2 regions of the Lysinibacillus sp. BSL11 genome follow, and region 2 is predicted to be linked to the other one. Evidence: riboswitches for the same ligand, from Rfam matches in the RefSeq annotation. Region 2 holds a riboswitch; the other holds the start of a gene.
What was found. Region 2 has a riboswitch for cyclic di-AMP ahead of RCJ95_RS01360 (TrkH family potassium uptake protein). Riboswitches for the same ligand answer to the same signal wherever they lie in the genome.
Positions count from the first base shown of each region.

Region 1: linked by a shared signal. The riboswitch ahead of RCJ95_RS21935 (APC family permease) and the one ahead of RCJ95_RS01360 (TrkH family potassium uptake protein) in region 2 are both predicted to bind cyclic di-AMP.

Region 1 covers NZ_JAVGCX010000024.1:11,654-17,799, reverse strand. Annotated here, with positions in the region: gene RCJ95_RS21935 (APC family permease) at 1-1,733, opposite strand, end outside; cyclic di-AMP (ydaO/yuaA leader) riboswitch at 1,852-2,001, opposite strand; gene RCJ95_RS21930 (PepSY domain-containing protein) at 2,190-2,714, opposite strand; gene RCJ95_RS21925 (PepSY domain-containing protein) at 2,805-3,476, opposite strand; gene RCJ95_RS21920 (HAMP domain-containing sensor histidine kinase) at 3,473-4,768, opposite strand; gene RCJ95_RS21915 (response regulator transcription factor) at 4,758-5,453, opposite strand; gene RCJ95_RS21910 (Nramp family divalent metal transporter) at 5,662-6,146, shown strand, end outside.
Region 2 covers NZ_JAVGCX010000001.1:269,506-275,651, reverse strand. Annotated here, with positions in the region: gene RCJ95_RS01365 (potassium channel family protein) at 1-323, opposite strand, end outside; gene RCJ95_RS01360 (TrkH family potassium uptake protein) at 349-1,686, opposite strand; cyclic di-AMP (ydaO/yuaA leader) riboswitch at 1,802-1,943, opposite strand; gene rpsU (30S ribosomal protein S21) at 2,194-2,367, shown strand; gene RCJ95_RS01350 (NfeD family protein) at 2,675-4,003, shown strand; gene floA (flotillin-like protein FloA) at 4,007-5,011, shown strand; gene RCJ95_RS01340 (hypothetical protein) at 5,038-5,514, shown strand; gene RCJ95_RS01335 (hypothetical protein) at 5,569-5,817, shown strand; gene RCJ95_RS01330 (sporulation protein YqfD) at 5,819-6,146, shown strand, end outside.

The sequences.
Region 1 (6,146 bases), on a different contig from region 2:
AGCATATGATGCCACCCTTTTTTCGGTAAGAATTGAGGGATAACAACCGTTACTTTATGACCTGTCTTCGTACATTGATGTTCTACTTTATCAATAAATTTAATTAATGGCTGTGTAATGCTGCGATATGGTGAATAGTAGGTAACTAATCGTACATCAGGTTGCCAGGCATTCCACTTCTCTTCAAAAGCTTTTGCATCTGCTTGGTCAAAAGCTACATAAAAGGCTATCACTTTATCAACCTTAAGTGATTTGGCATAATGTAGGGAGTTTTCAACCACCTTTGTTATGCCAGCTACTGGCACAATGAAAACATTCCCCTCAATAGTAGCCAGTTCCTCATGATTTAACCTTAACTGTTCTCCAACAGCTTGATAATGTTGCTTAATGCGATGGAATACAAAAATAATAATTGGTAAAAAGATAAACACCGGCCAAACTTGAGGCATTTTTGTCACAAAAAACATCATTGCCACGATGAAAGAGATAGCGGCCCCAATTGTGTTGATCGTAAATCTTGCTACCCAGCCTTTAGATTTTTCGCGCCACCATTTTCTCATCATCCCCGTTTGCGCTAATGTAAAGGGAATAAATACGCCTACTGCATAGAGCGGAATTAAATGCTCTGTGGCCCCGTCAAAAAGTATAATTAAAACAATGGCAGCAATACCTAGCATTAAAATACCATTTGAATAGCCAAGACGGTCCCCTCGGATTTGGAAGATTCTTGGGATAAAACCATCCTTCGATAAATTCACAGCAAGCAAGGGAAATGCTGAATACCCTGTGTTTGCGGCAAGTACTAAAATCATTGCAGTTGTCCCCTGAACAATATAATAAAGAAAATTCCGACCAACACTAGCTTCTGCTAGCTGGGAAACGACTGTTGCTTCTGCTGTTGGTGCAACGCCATAAAAATAAGCTAGACTAACAATCCCGATGAATAAAACGGCTAAAATGGCGCCCATTGCTAAAAGCGTTTTAGCAGCATTATTTGGAGCAGGATTTCTAAAATTAGGTATGGCGTTAGAAATAGCCTCTACTCCTGTTAACGCTGAGCTTCCTGATGCAAATGCCTTTAATAAAATAAATAGGCTAATCCCTGCCACTGGTGTCCCAATCTTTGGATGTAACTCTGCAGGCACCTGTCCAGTTGCCACATTATAGAGCCCAATCCCGATTAGCAACAGCATAACGCCTACAAATAGATAAACTGGGTAAGCCAAGATAGAGGCTGACTCTGTTACACCTCGCAAGTTTAAAATCGTTAAGAAAATCACAAATATAATAGCAATGGGTACATTATAAGCATGAAGACTTGGAAATGCAGATGTAATAGCATCTGTCCCGGCCGACACACTTACTGCTACTGTTAAAATATAATCAACAAGCAAAGAACCCCCTGCAACAAGACCTGCATTCACGCCTAAATTTTCTCGTGATACGACATAGGCGCCTCCCCCATGTGGATAGGCGAAGATAACTTGACGATAGGATAAAATCAGTGCCACGAGTAGAATAACCACTCCAGCGGCAATAGGTAAAGAATACCAAAACGCCATTGTACCTACCGTCATCAGGACAATTAAAATTTGTTCTGGTCCATAGGCTACTGATGACAATGCATCTGATGATAATATGGCCAGTGCCTTTGTTTTACTTAGCTTTTGTTCCCCTAACGCATCGGATCTTAATGGTTTGCCGATTACATAACGTTTGAATGAGGATTTCATTGATAAACACCTTCTAGTTTCATAGAATGTGTTTCGCCTTTCTAAATTACATCAAAAAACGCCTACAAGTCATCACTAAATAAGACTTGTAGACGCTCATCCGTCTGCCAAGCTCCACTTTTCTGCTCTTAACGCTTACGAGGTTAGCTGTCGGATTCGGGCCTGAGTAGCCCTACTCCTCCAAAAGGAAGAGATTCACCCCAAGAATGGCTATGCCATCCATCAAAATTGGTTCCCCCGCGTTTAGTTGCTTCAGCGATTTAGAAATTTGAAACTTTTATAATGATGTCATAGTACGCCTGCTAATTGAAAAAGTAAAGAAGAAAATTTTTTCTTTTTTGAACATATAAATAACCACTTCTTAAAGTAAATTTCCTGAATACCTAGTAAATACCCACAATTAAAACAATAAAACTGCCTTAAAGGTATGTTCTCCCTTTAAGACAGCTCATTAAATTAGTCATCAAAGCCTTGTTCAAAATCTATAATGTTTCCAGAGACTGCATCCACATCTACTTCGTATTCATATTGACCGTCTTTTAATTCAATTTCATATACACCATCATCAAGCTTAATTTTTGTCACTTTACCCTTTGCTTTTGTTTGGGCTGTCTTGATAGCCTGCTCTTTTGTAATTATTTTTGTTGTAGCAGTCGTAGCAGGAATATGATCATCCCAATCATCGTCATCTAAACGTTCCTTTTTCTGCTTGAGTAATTTCCCACTATAAGCATCAAATTTTAAATCATATTCTTCTGTATCTGTATACACCTCTACTTCATAAATAGAGCTAAACTGATTTTGGTCAAATTCGATATTTGCAACTGTACCATCCACTACCGCTAGCGCTTTCTTCTCAATTTCCTGCATGGATAAGACCTTTTTTTCTTGGGCATTTCCTGATAATAAAGTCGTCGAGCCAATCGCTGCACCCACTCCAAGAGTAATTACTAGTGCTGGAATCATTATCATTTTTTTCATGTTCATCTCTCCTTTGTTTTATCTAAACTTAGCTTACCAAGTGAAGATGATAGAACTATAAGAAGAACATTAGAATTTCATGAGAATGATTTAATGATCGTCATCCCATGTTACAGACAGTACTTTTCCTGAAACAGCATGAATTTGAAATGTAGCTTCGTCCTCCTGCGTTTCAATCTCAACTAAATAGTAACCACCCTCTGAGGTTTCTTCAAAATCAACTGAATCCACTTCACCCTTTAATTGCTTAAGAGCTATTTGAATAGCCTGTTGCTCAGTAATAATAGGCTCTTCGATAGGTTGTTCTTGTGGCTCAACCTTTTTCTCTGCCAGTAGTTCGCCTGTATAACCATCAAGGGTTAAATCCTTTTGAATTTTCTCATTTTCAACACGTACAGTATAAACGGAGTCTGTAAGCATAACGCTTTCTACATCTCCATATTCCTTTTTAACCATTTGTCTGATCTGCTTTTCTGTTAATAGTAATTTACTTTGTCCTTCTTTCATGATTAGAGCAGTTACCTGTTGTGTCGTAACGTCAAGTATAGCTGCATACTTGACATCCTCACGCGTAAAAAGCATTTCAAAGGTATTTCCTTGTTTTTCAACTTGTGTAACATCACCATTGTAGATAGTCTCAATATGGCGAATAGCCTCCGCTTCACTAATAGGTTGAACGTAAAAATAACGATTTTGAACAAACCAAATTACTCCACTACAAAGAAGGATAATAACAACAATTACTAACATCCACTTTTTCATTGCTGTCCCTCCTTTGGTATACATAAAGTAAAGCTTGAGCCTTCCCCTAGCTTACTTTTTACATCGATCGTTATACTTAATTGTTGTGACAGTTCATGTGCTATTGCTAGCCCTAGCCCTGAACCACCTGTTTTACGATTACGATCCTCTGTTACACGATAAAAACGCTCAAACAAATGAGGAATATGCTCGATTGGAATACCAATACCAAAATCTTGGATGGTAATACGTACATGATTGGTTGTTTCAGTGGCTTGAATACGTACTTCATCCTCACTATATTTCCTAGCATTATCCAGCAAAATAAAAAGTAGTTGCTTCAATATTTTTTCATCACTATAAATAAACTTTGGAATCTGCTCATCAATTCTAAATGTTCGATGATAAGCCTGTTCCATTTGTAAAGCTACTTTATTTAAGAACGGGGCAAGCTCTAGTTGTTCGAAATGAACGTCCAATTGCTCTTTGTTTTTAGCTAGTTCTAGCAATTGCAATACCATTTCATGCATACGAGATGATTCATTGGCAATAGCTTGCAAGGATTCCTGAGCAACCTCCCGATTATCAAACCCCCTCCTTAGGAGTAGTTTTGCATAGCTTTCAATGACAGTTATAGGAGTTTTTAATTCATGGGAGGCATTTGATACAAATTCTTGTTGCTTCTGATAATGTTGTTCAAGCTTCTCCATCATCATATTAAAAGTGCGGTTAATGTTTGTTAATTCGTCCCCACCTTTTTCTGTGGTATCTATTTTTTCATATTTCCCAGTAGATGCACTTTTGCGCATGGTCTCATTTAAACGTTCTAACGGTAATAAAATAAGTCGCCCAAGTACCAAGCTCGCTAGGAAAATAGGAATCGATGCCACAACAGATACAACAACTAAGATGACCTTTAACAAATCTAATGTCCGTTCTACTTCTTCCATAGATTGCTGCAATGTTATGTCCACCACCGTTCCGTCGATCCAAATGGCAGGCATTGTGTAGGTAATAGAAGGGACCTCTTGCATTTCAAGTGTAGCCTGAACCTTCGTTTTCAAAAGTTCACCATCATAAATATAAACGGCACCATCTGTTGGCATATAGGCTCTTAATACTTGCTGTAGGTTGGTTTGTGCATTTAACTGACTCAGTGTAGAGCTTAACTCATTTGCCCGTGACTGAAGCTGATTATATTCCGTATCATAGGCAAATTTCTCATACAACAAATAAATTCCACTATTTGTTGCCACTACTATAACTAGCATAAGCAATGTTGTTAGTAGATGGATTTTTGTTTTAAGTCTCATAACTATGTTCCTTTAGCACATATCCAACACCTCGAATTGTCTGGATAAGAGGTGTTGGATTAGCAGCCTCAAGCTTTTGTCGTACATAACGTATATAAACATCCACAACATTTGTATCCCCATAATAATCATAGCCCCACACAGCCTCTAATATTTGCTCCCTTGTCAGTACTTGTTTAGGATGCTTTAGTAAATAGAACAACAAATCATACTCACGAGGTGTCAGCTGAATTTCCTTATCAAAATATACAACTTCCCTTGTTTGCTCGTTTATCGATAAATGGCCAAATGAAAGTGCAACTTGCTTTGGACTTACCTTCTGCGAAAACCGTAATGCATTGCGAATTCGTGCCAGTAGCTCCTCAATTTCAAAAGGCTTTGTCACATAATCATTGGCTCCTAAATCCAAGCCCTTTACCTTATCCTCTACCTCGCTTTTGGCAGTTAGCATGATAACAGGTGTTTGAGATTCTGTTGCACGAATACGCTTTAGCACATCAATACCGCTCATCTCAGGTAGCATGATATCAAGTAAAATTAAATCCCATTGCTGCTCACGGTATTGTAGTAAGCCTTCTGTTCCTGTATGGGCCATTGCTGCCTCATATCCTTCAAATTGAAGCTCCAGTTGTAGCACTCTCGCAATATTTTCTTCATCTTCTATAATTAAAATTCGATGTGTCATGTCGAATCCGTCCTTCGCCTTTTCTTTTCATCGTATACGATATAAGTGGTGAAAGTCTAATTAGAAAATGATGAGAATTGCACATACTTATAGAAGGATAAAGCAAACCACTTCACTTTTTTTATTCCTAGCGTTAGAATACTAATATCTTATTTTCCTATAGGAAACTTTATTTCATTGATGATACTTTTTGAAACGAGGGAACAATATGGTTTACAAACGAGTCACAAAATCGTCAGCAGAGGCGGTTTTAGATGGAGATATAAGAGGTTGGCGAAGATTTTTACCATTTTTAGGACCTGCTTTCATTGCAGCAGTCGCCTATATCGATCCTGGTAATTTTGCTACAAATATTACAGCAGGCTCTCAATACGGCTACCTGCTACTTTGGGTTATAGCCTTTTCTAATTTAATGGCTGTGTTAATTCAGTCTCTGTCTGCCAAGCTTGGGATTGCGACAGGAAAAAATTTACCTGAAGTCGCACGCGAGCATTTTTCTAAAAAAACTTCTATCTTTTTGTGGATACAGGCAGAATTGGTCATCATTGCCACTGACCTCGCGGAATTTATCGGAGCAGCATTAGGGCTTTATTTACTTTTCAATATCCCAATGCTTCCCGCCGCATTAATTACAGCAGTGGGTTCATTTGCTATTTTAGAGCTGCAAAGAAGAGGATTTAGAGCCTTTGAAGC
Region 2 (6,146 bases):
TGTCCATGCCTTTTTCCAAGTGCCTTTGCAATCACTTTTTTGATCCCTAATTCTTTTAATAACGATACAGTTAATATACTGGATTGCATATCGTTACCGATCGCCACGATAACACAATCGAAATTTCCAATGCCAATGGATGTTAAAGCTTTCTCTTCAGTTGTATCTGCTACTACCGCATGGGTTACATAAGGTTCTGCATCTTCAACTCTTTCCTCACTAATATCGATGCCTAAAACATCCTGTCCAGCTTCATGTAATCTGCGGGCGACACTTGTGCCAAATCTACCCAAGCCGATTACCGCGTATTGTTTAATAGCCATTTAATTAACAACTCCTTCTTCTAATCTAACCTATCATTATATTCCCCTTTGGGTGGCGGAAAGCTTCTGATTTTCGACGTTTTGTAATGGCAAAGGCAATAGTTAAGGGACCTAATCTACCCGCAAACATAGTTAAAATAATTAAAACCCGGCCACCTGGTGTAAGTTCAGGTGTTAATCCCATTGAAAGTCCGACCGTTCCAAAAGCTGATGTTGCCTCAAATAAATACATCATGAAGCTATGTTTTTGTTCTATTATGCTGAGGATGATGGTAACAAATACAACAATGAACATACCACACATGACCACAGTCATAGCTTTTAAAATTGTTTCATTTAAAATCCTGCGTCTAAAGAGAACGACATCTTCTTTCCCTCGAATTTGTGACCACATAGTAGCCACTAAAACAGCAAAGGTTGTGATTTTAATACCTCCAGCAGTCGACCCAGAGCCTGCCCCAATAAACATGAAAATGATCATTAAAAATAATGTAGAATGCGTTAAGTCTCCAATAGCCAGTGTATTGGAGCCAGCAGTTCGTGGTGTAACCGCTTGGTAAAGGGAACCTAACACTTTACCCCATTCGGATAATGATCCAAGTGTTTTTTGGTTGCCATACTCAAACAAAAATATCAAAATGGTTCCACTAGCAGTTAGCAAAAGTGTGGTTACTAAGACTATTTTTGAATGGACAGAAAGCCTTTTAGTCGCACGATATTCATACAATTCATTCATAACAATAAAGCCTAATCCACCGATTGTAATAAGAGCACAGATGGTGAAAACAACAAAGGGGTCATCAACATAGGCAGTCATTCCGTTAAAGCCACCCATTAAATCGAAGCCAGCGTTGTTGAAGTTGGATATGGCATGAAAAAATCCAAAATAAAGGGCCTTTCCAATAGGCATATCAAAAGAAAAACGAATCGATAGAATAAGACCACCGATTATTTCAATACATGCTGTAAAAAGCAATATTCTTTTTACTAATCGAACAAGACCAGCTATGGAGATATTATTAAATGCTTCTTTAAGCAGCAGTCTTTCTTTTAATGAAATTTTCTTCCCAAGTAGTAAAAATAATAATGTGGCAAATGTCATAAATCCTAAACCGCCAATTTGGATTAAGAATAAAAGAACCACTTCTCCAAAAGTAGAGAAGGTATCACCTGTATCAACTACAATTAATCCAGTGACACAAGTAGCTGATGTAGCAGTGAATAAAGCATCTAAAAAGGGCAAACCCTTCCCATCCTCAGTAGAAAATGGCATTGTTAAAAGAAACGTCCCTATGGCAATAATGAGAGCAAAGCCCAATACGAGAACTTTTGGAGGGTTTAATGCTTTTTTAAAATTGTTCATTTTATTTTCCTCAATTCTGAATAGTAAACAACTGTTTGTTAAATGGCATAATAAAAAGACCTACGATAAGAGCATGAAAATGACAGAAAGCATGCTAATAATGGTGGTCAATAACGACCTCCTTCGCTTTAGCCGACGAAGTTAGCTGACGGGTAGGATGGCGAAAGAGCTTTCTCATCCCTTCTGCTAAAGCAGAATTAACCCCAAAAGATTGGTTCCTCCGTTCTCAAATAGTTGAGATTTGGCCGATAAAATTGAATGTGATTATTCTACGCCCTTATTCTATTTTTTGTAAACCCCTTAATTGTTAGGAAAATGTAATTATTTTTATTGTGGGCGATTTCTGTATGAATAATTCGAGCAAAAATAAAACCAAAAATTCACTTGATAATTTCGCATACTTTCTATTGACCATTATTAGACAATACGATATAATTTTTTAGTACACAACAGAAGGTAATTTGCCTAATTGTGTATTGACGTGTGTTCGGAGGGAGGGAAAGAGAGATGTCAAAAACTGTCGTTCGCAAAAACGAATCGCTTGAAGATGCTCTTCGCCGCTTCAAACGTACTGTATCAAAAAGTGGTACAATTCAAGAAGTTAGAAAGCGCGAGTTCTACGAAAAACCTAGCGTAAAACGTAAAAAGAAATCAGAAGCTGCACGTAAACGTAAGTGGTAATTTAATTTCCCATTAAAAATCCCTACGTTCATAACACGCAATTGTATGATTCACTGAGCAGACAAAGTTATACCTGAAATTAATCACATTTTTGATTAATTTCAGGTATTTTACATTGCTCAACTTTACGTACATATGAAAAAGCCGAATGAAATCACTTTGATTCATTCGGCTTTTTTGCACATACTGTTGTTAATTGCATTAGATCGAGTGATAAATAAGTGAATAAATTTTTAAGATTTGTGAAACTTTTCGCATGATTGACCGTATATACAGAGGAGAGGCATGTTAGAAGGGAGGGGAAAAGATGCGAAAACGGAAAATCCTCAGCTATTTACTAGTGATATGGATGACTTTTTTGTTAGCGTTTCCATTAACTTCGGCTTTTGCCAGTAATAAGGTTTATCATGTTCTGATTCATAATGAAGTAGAACGAGGACTTCATGCATTTTTAGAACGAGCTTTTAAAGAGGCTGAAGAAAACAATGCAGAGGCGATTATCTTAGAAATACATACGCCTGGCGGTTTTGTGAATGCGGCAAATGATATCGCCATGCTTATGGATGCAACGCAAATAAGGACGATTGCTTATATTAATAAGGATGCGCACTCAGCAGGAGCTTTTTTAGCCTTACATGCGGATGAGATCTACATGGTTCCAAATGGAACAATCGGTGCAGCGGCAGTTATCGATTCAGCAGGTAATGCGGCCGACCTAAAGGCTAATAGCGCTTGGCTTGCTCAAATGAAAGCAGCAGCAGAAACGTCAGGGCGCAACCCTAAGTATGCATTAGCAATGGCAGATACCAACTATGAACTACCAGAATACCGTGCTGGCGGAAAGAATTTGTTAACCCTATCTGCCTCAGAAGCATTAAAGGTTAAATATTCTGAAGGGACGGTTAAGGATTTTCAGGAGCTTTTAGACGTAACCAACTTAAATGGTAGTGATGTTGTTCCCATTGAACCGACCTTTTCTGAAAAATTAGCTCGTTTTATTACAAATCCCATCATTGTACCTATTCTATTGTCTATCGCTAGTTTAGGACTTGTGATGGAGCTTTATTCGCCAGGATTTGGTGTTCCAGGTATAATGGGCTTATCAGCACTTGGTTTATTTTTCTTTGGACATATGGTGGCCGGCTTTGCGGGATATGAAACATTATTGTTATTTATTGTTGGGTTAGCCCTTTTAATTGCAGAGTTTTTTGTCCCTGGTGGAATTGTTGGTATTTTAGGTGGTGTCTTAATAGTACTAAGTCTGATACTGGCAGGTGCAAATATGATGCAAATGATAGTAGCAATTCTCATTGCGCTTGTGATAGCGATGATAGGAATGGTGATTCTGATGAAATTTTTCGGAAAAAAACTGCATGTCTTAAACAGGCTTGTGTTAATGGATGCAACCACGACAGAAGAAGGGTATGTATCCAATGTGAATCGCACAGAACTGTTAGGGAAAATTGGGAAAACGCTTACGCCACTTCGTCCATCTGGAACAATGGTACTTGGTAGTGAACGCATTGATATTGTCTCAGAAGGTGGCTATATCGATGTCAATCAACATGTAGAAATTATTAAAGTTGAAGGCTCACGCATTGTTGTGAGACAAACAGATAAAGAGATGGAGGAATAGAAAATGGGTTTTGATTTAGCTTTGATTGGTCCTATTGCTGGACTAGTTATTTTATTCATTGTGCTTGCGGTATTCTTTACCTTTGTACCCGTAGCATTGTGGATTTCTGCATTAGCAGCAGGTGTACGTGTGAGTATTTTCACATTAATTGGGATGCGCTTACGTCGTGTAATCCCGTCTCGAATTGTTAATCCGTTGATTAAAGCACATAAAGCTGGTTTACCTGTAACGATTAATCAGTTAGAGAGTCACTATTTAGCAGGTGGTAATGTTGACCGTGTAGTGAATGCCTTAATTGCGGCTCATCGTGCCAATATTGAACTGTCATTTGAACGTTGTGCAGCAATTGATTTAGCTGGGCGTGATGTATTAGAAGCTGTTCAAATGTCCGTTAATCCAAAAGTTATTGAAACACCTTTCATTTCAGGTGTAGCAATGAACGGGATTGAAGTAAAAGCAAAGGCTCGTATTACCGTGCGTGCCAATATCGAACGTTTAGTCGGTGGTGCTGGTGAAGAAACAGTTATTGCTCGTGTTGGTGAGGGGATCGTTTCAACTATCGGTTCAGCGACACATCATACAGAAGTTTTAGAAAATCCAGATATGATTTCGCAAACAGTATTATCTAAAGGTTTAGATTCAGGAACAGCCTTTGAAATCTTGTCCATTGATATTGCCGATGTAGATATCGGTAAAAATATCGGTGCTGAATTACAGATTGAACAAGCACAAGCAGATAAAAACATTGCGCAAGCAAAAGCCGAGGAACGTCGTGCTATGGCTGTTGCAAATGAGCAAGAAATGATTGCACGTGTTCAAGAGATGAAGGCGAAAGTAGTAGAAGCAGAGGCAGAAGTACCTCAAGCCATGGCTGAAGCCTTACGTTCCGGTAATCTTGGTATTATGGATTATATGAACTATCGTAATATCCAAGCGGATACAGCGATGCGCGATTCGATTTCAAAAGTGAGCACAGATAAACCTGAAACAAATGAACCTAATGCTTAATAACGGAAAGGAGCAGAACTAATAATATGGAACAATTAATACTCTTTGCCATAATTGCCATAGTCAGCTCTATTTTCGGAAAATCAAAAAATAAAAAGCCTCAGAAGCAGATGCCTCCTTTTAATAAAGATACTGTTGTGGAGCCTCCAGTTACGGAGAAAGCGCCACATCGTACTGGGAAAGCACAGAGTTTTGAAGATTTTGCACGAGAATTTATAGGAGATTGGATTCCAGAAAATGAGAAAGTCGAGGAGCCTAAAAAACTTGTTGAAGAACAAGTGAAAAGAGAAATACCAAGCTATGTTGCCCCAACTGTCATTCCAGCAGATATCCCTAGCCGTTCTTCTAATCGAGAAAGTCGAGGACGATTAGCTGCTGAAAAAAAGGAAGTGCAGTCAGTTGGCTCACATTCGACTTTACAACTACCTCAATCTAAAAATGATCTTATGCAAGCAATCGTGATGGCTGAAATATTAGGGCCACCAAAATCAAAAAGAAAATAACTAGCATGTCCTCCTTTTTCGATGCATATATTGCCGAAGAAGGAGGCATTTTTTATGAAAAAATTATTTCAATTAACGCCACTACTTGAGTTGTTAGAATACGAATCATTAAAAATTATTGGACCCTACCGTTTTATTCATGCAGATGCGACGACCTGTTCGTTTGTCTATGCAGATTATCATATTACTGTCAATGCGGATTCAGTGACAATCAATGCGCTCAAAGAAGAAATGCTACATCTCACTGTTGACAATCTACAGGAGCTTCATATGAAAATGACAAAGAATATGGGTGTGAGCTAAAATGTGGAATAATCGGCCAATTATTATACGTATAAAGCGCCATGAAAATGTTCATCCTTTTATTCAAGCATTGCACGCTCAACATGTACCATTAAAGCGTGTTGTCTTTCGTGAGCAGGAAGTTTCCTTTGAAACGACGATGCATTATCTACCAAAAATTCGCCGTGTACGAAGACGTTTTCGCTTAAAAATGGCTGTATTTTATGCAGATGAGCTTCAAGTTTTTCGAGCGCAAATTTGGACTTTATTGGGCTTAGCCTTTATGATTGCTATTCCAATTCTTTGTGCACAAGTTATATGGCGAGTGGACATAGAAGCCGCGACACCAG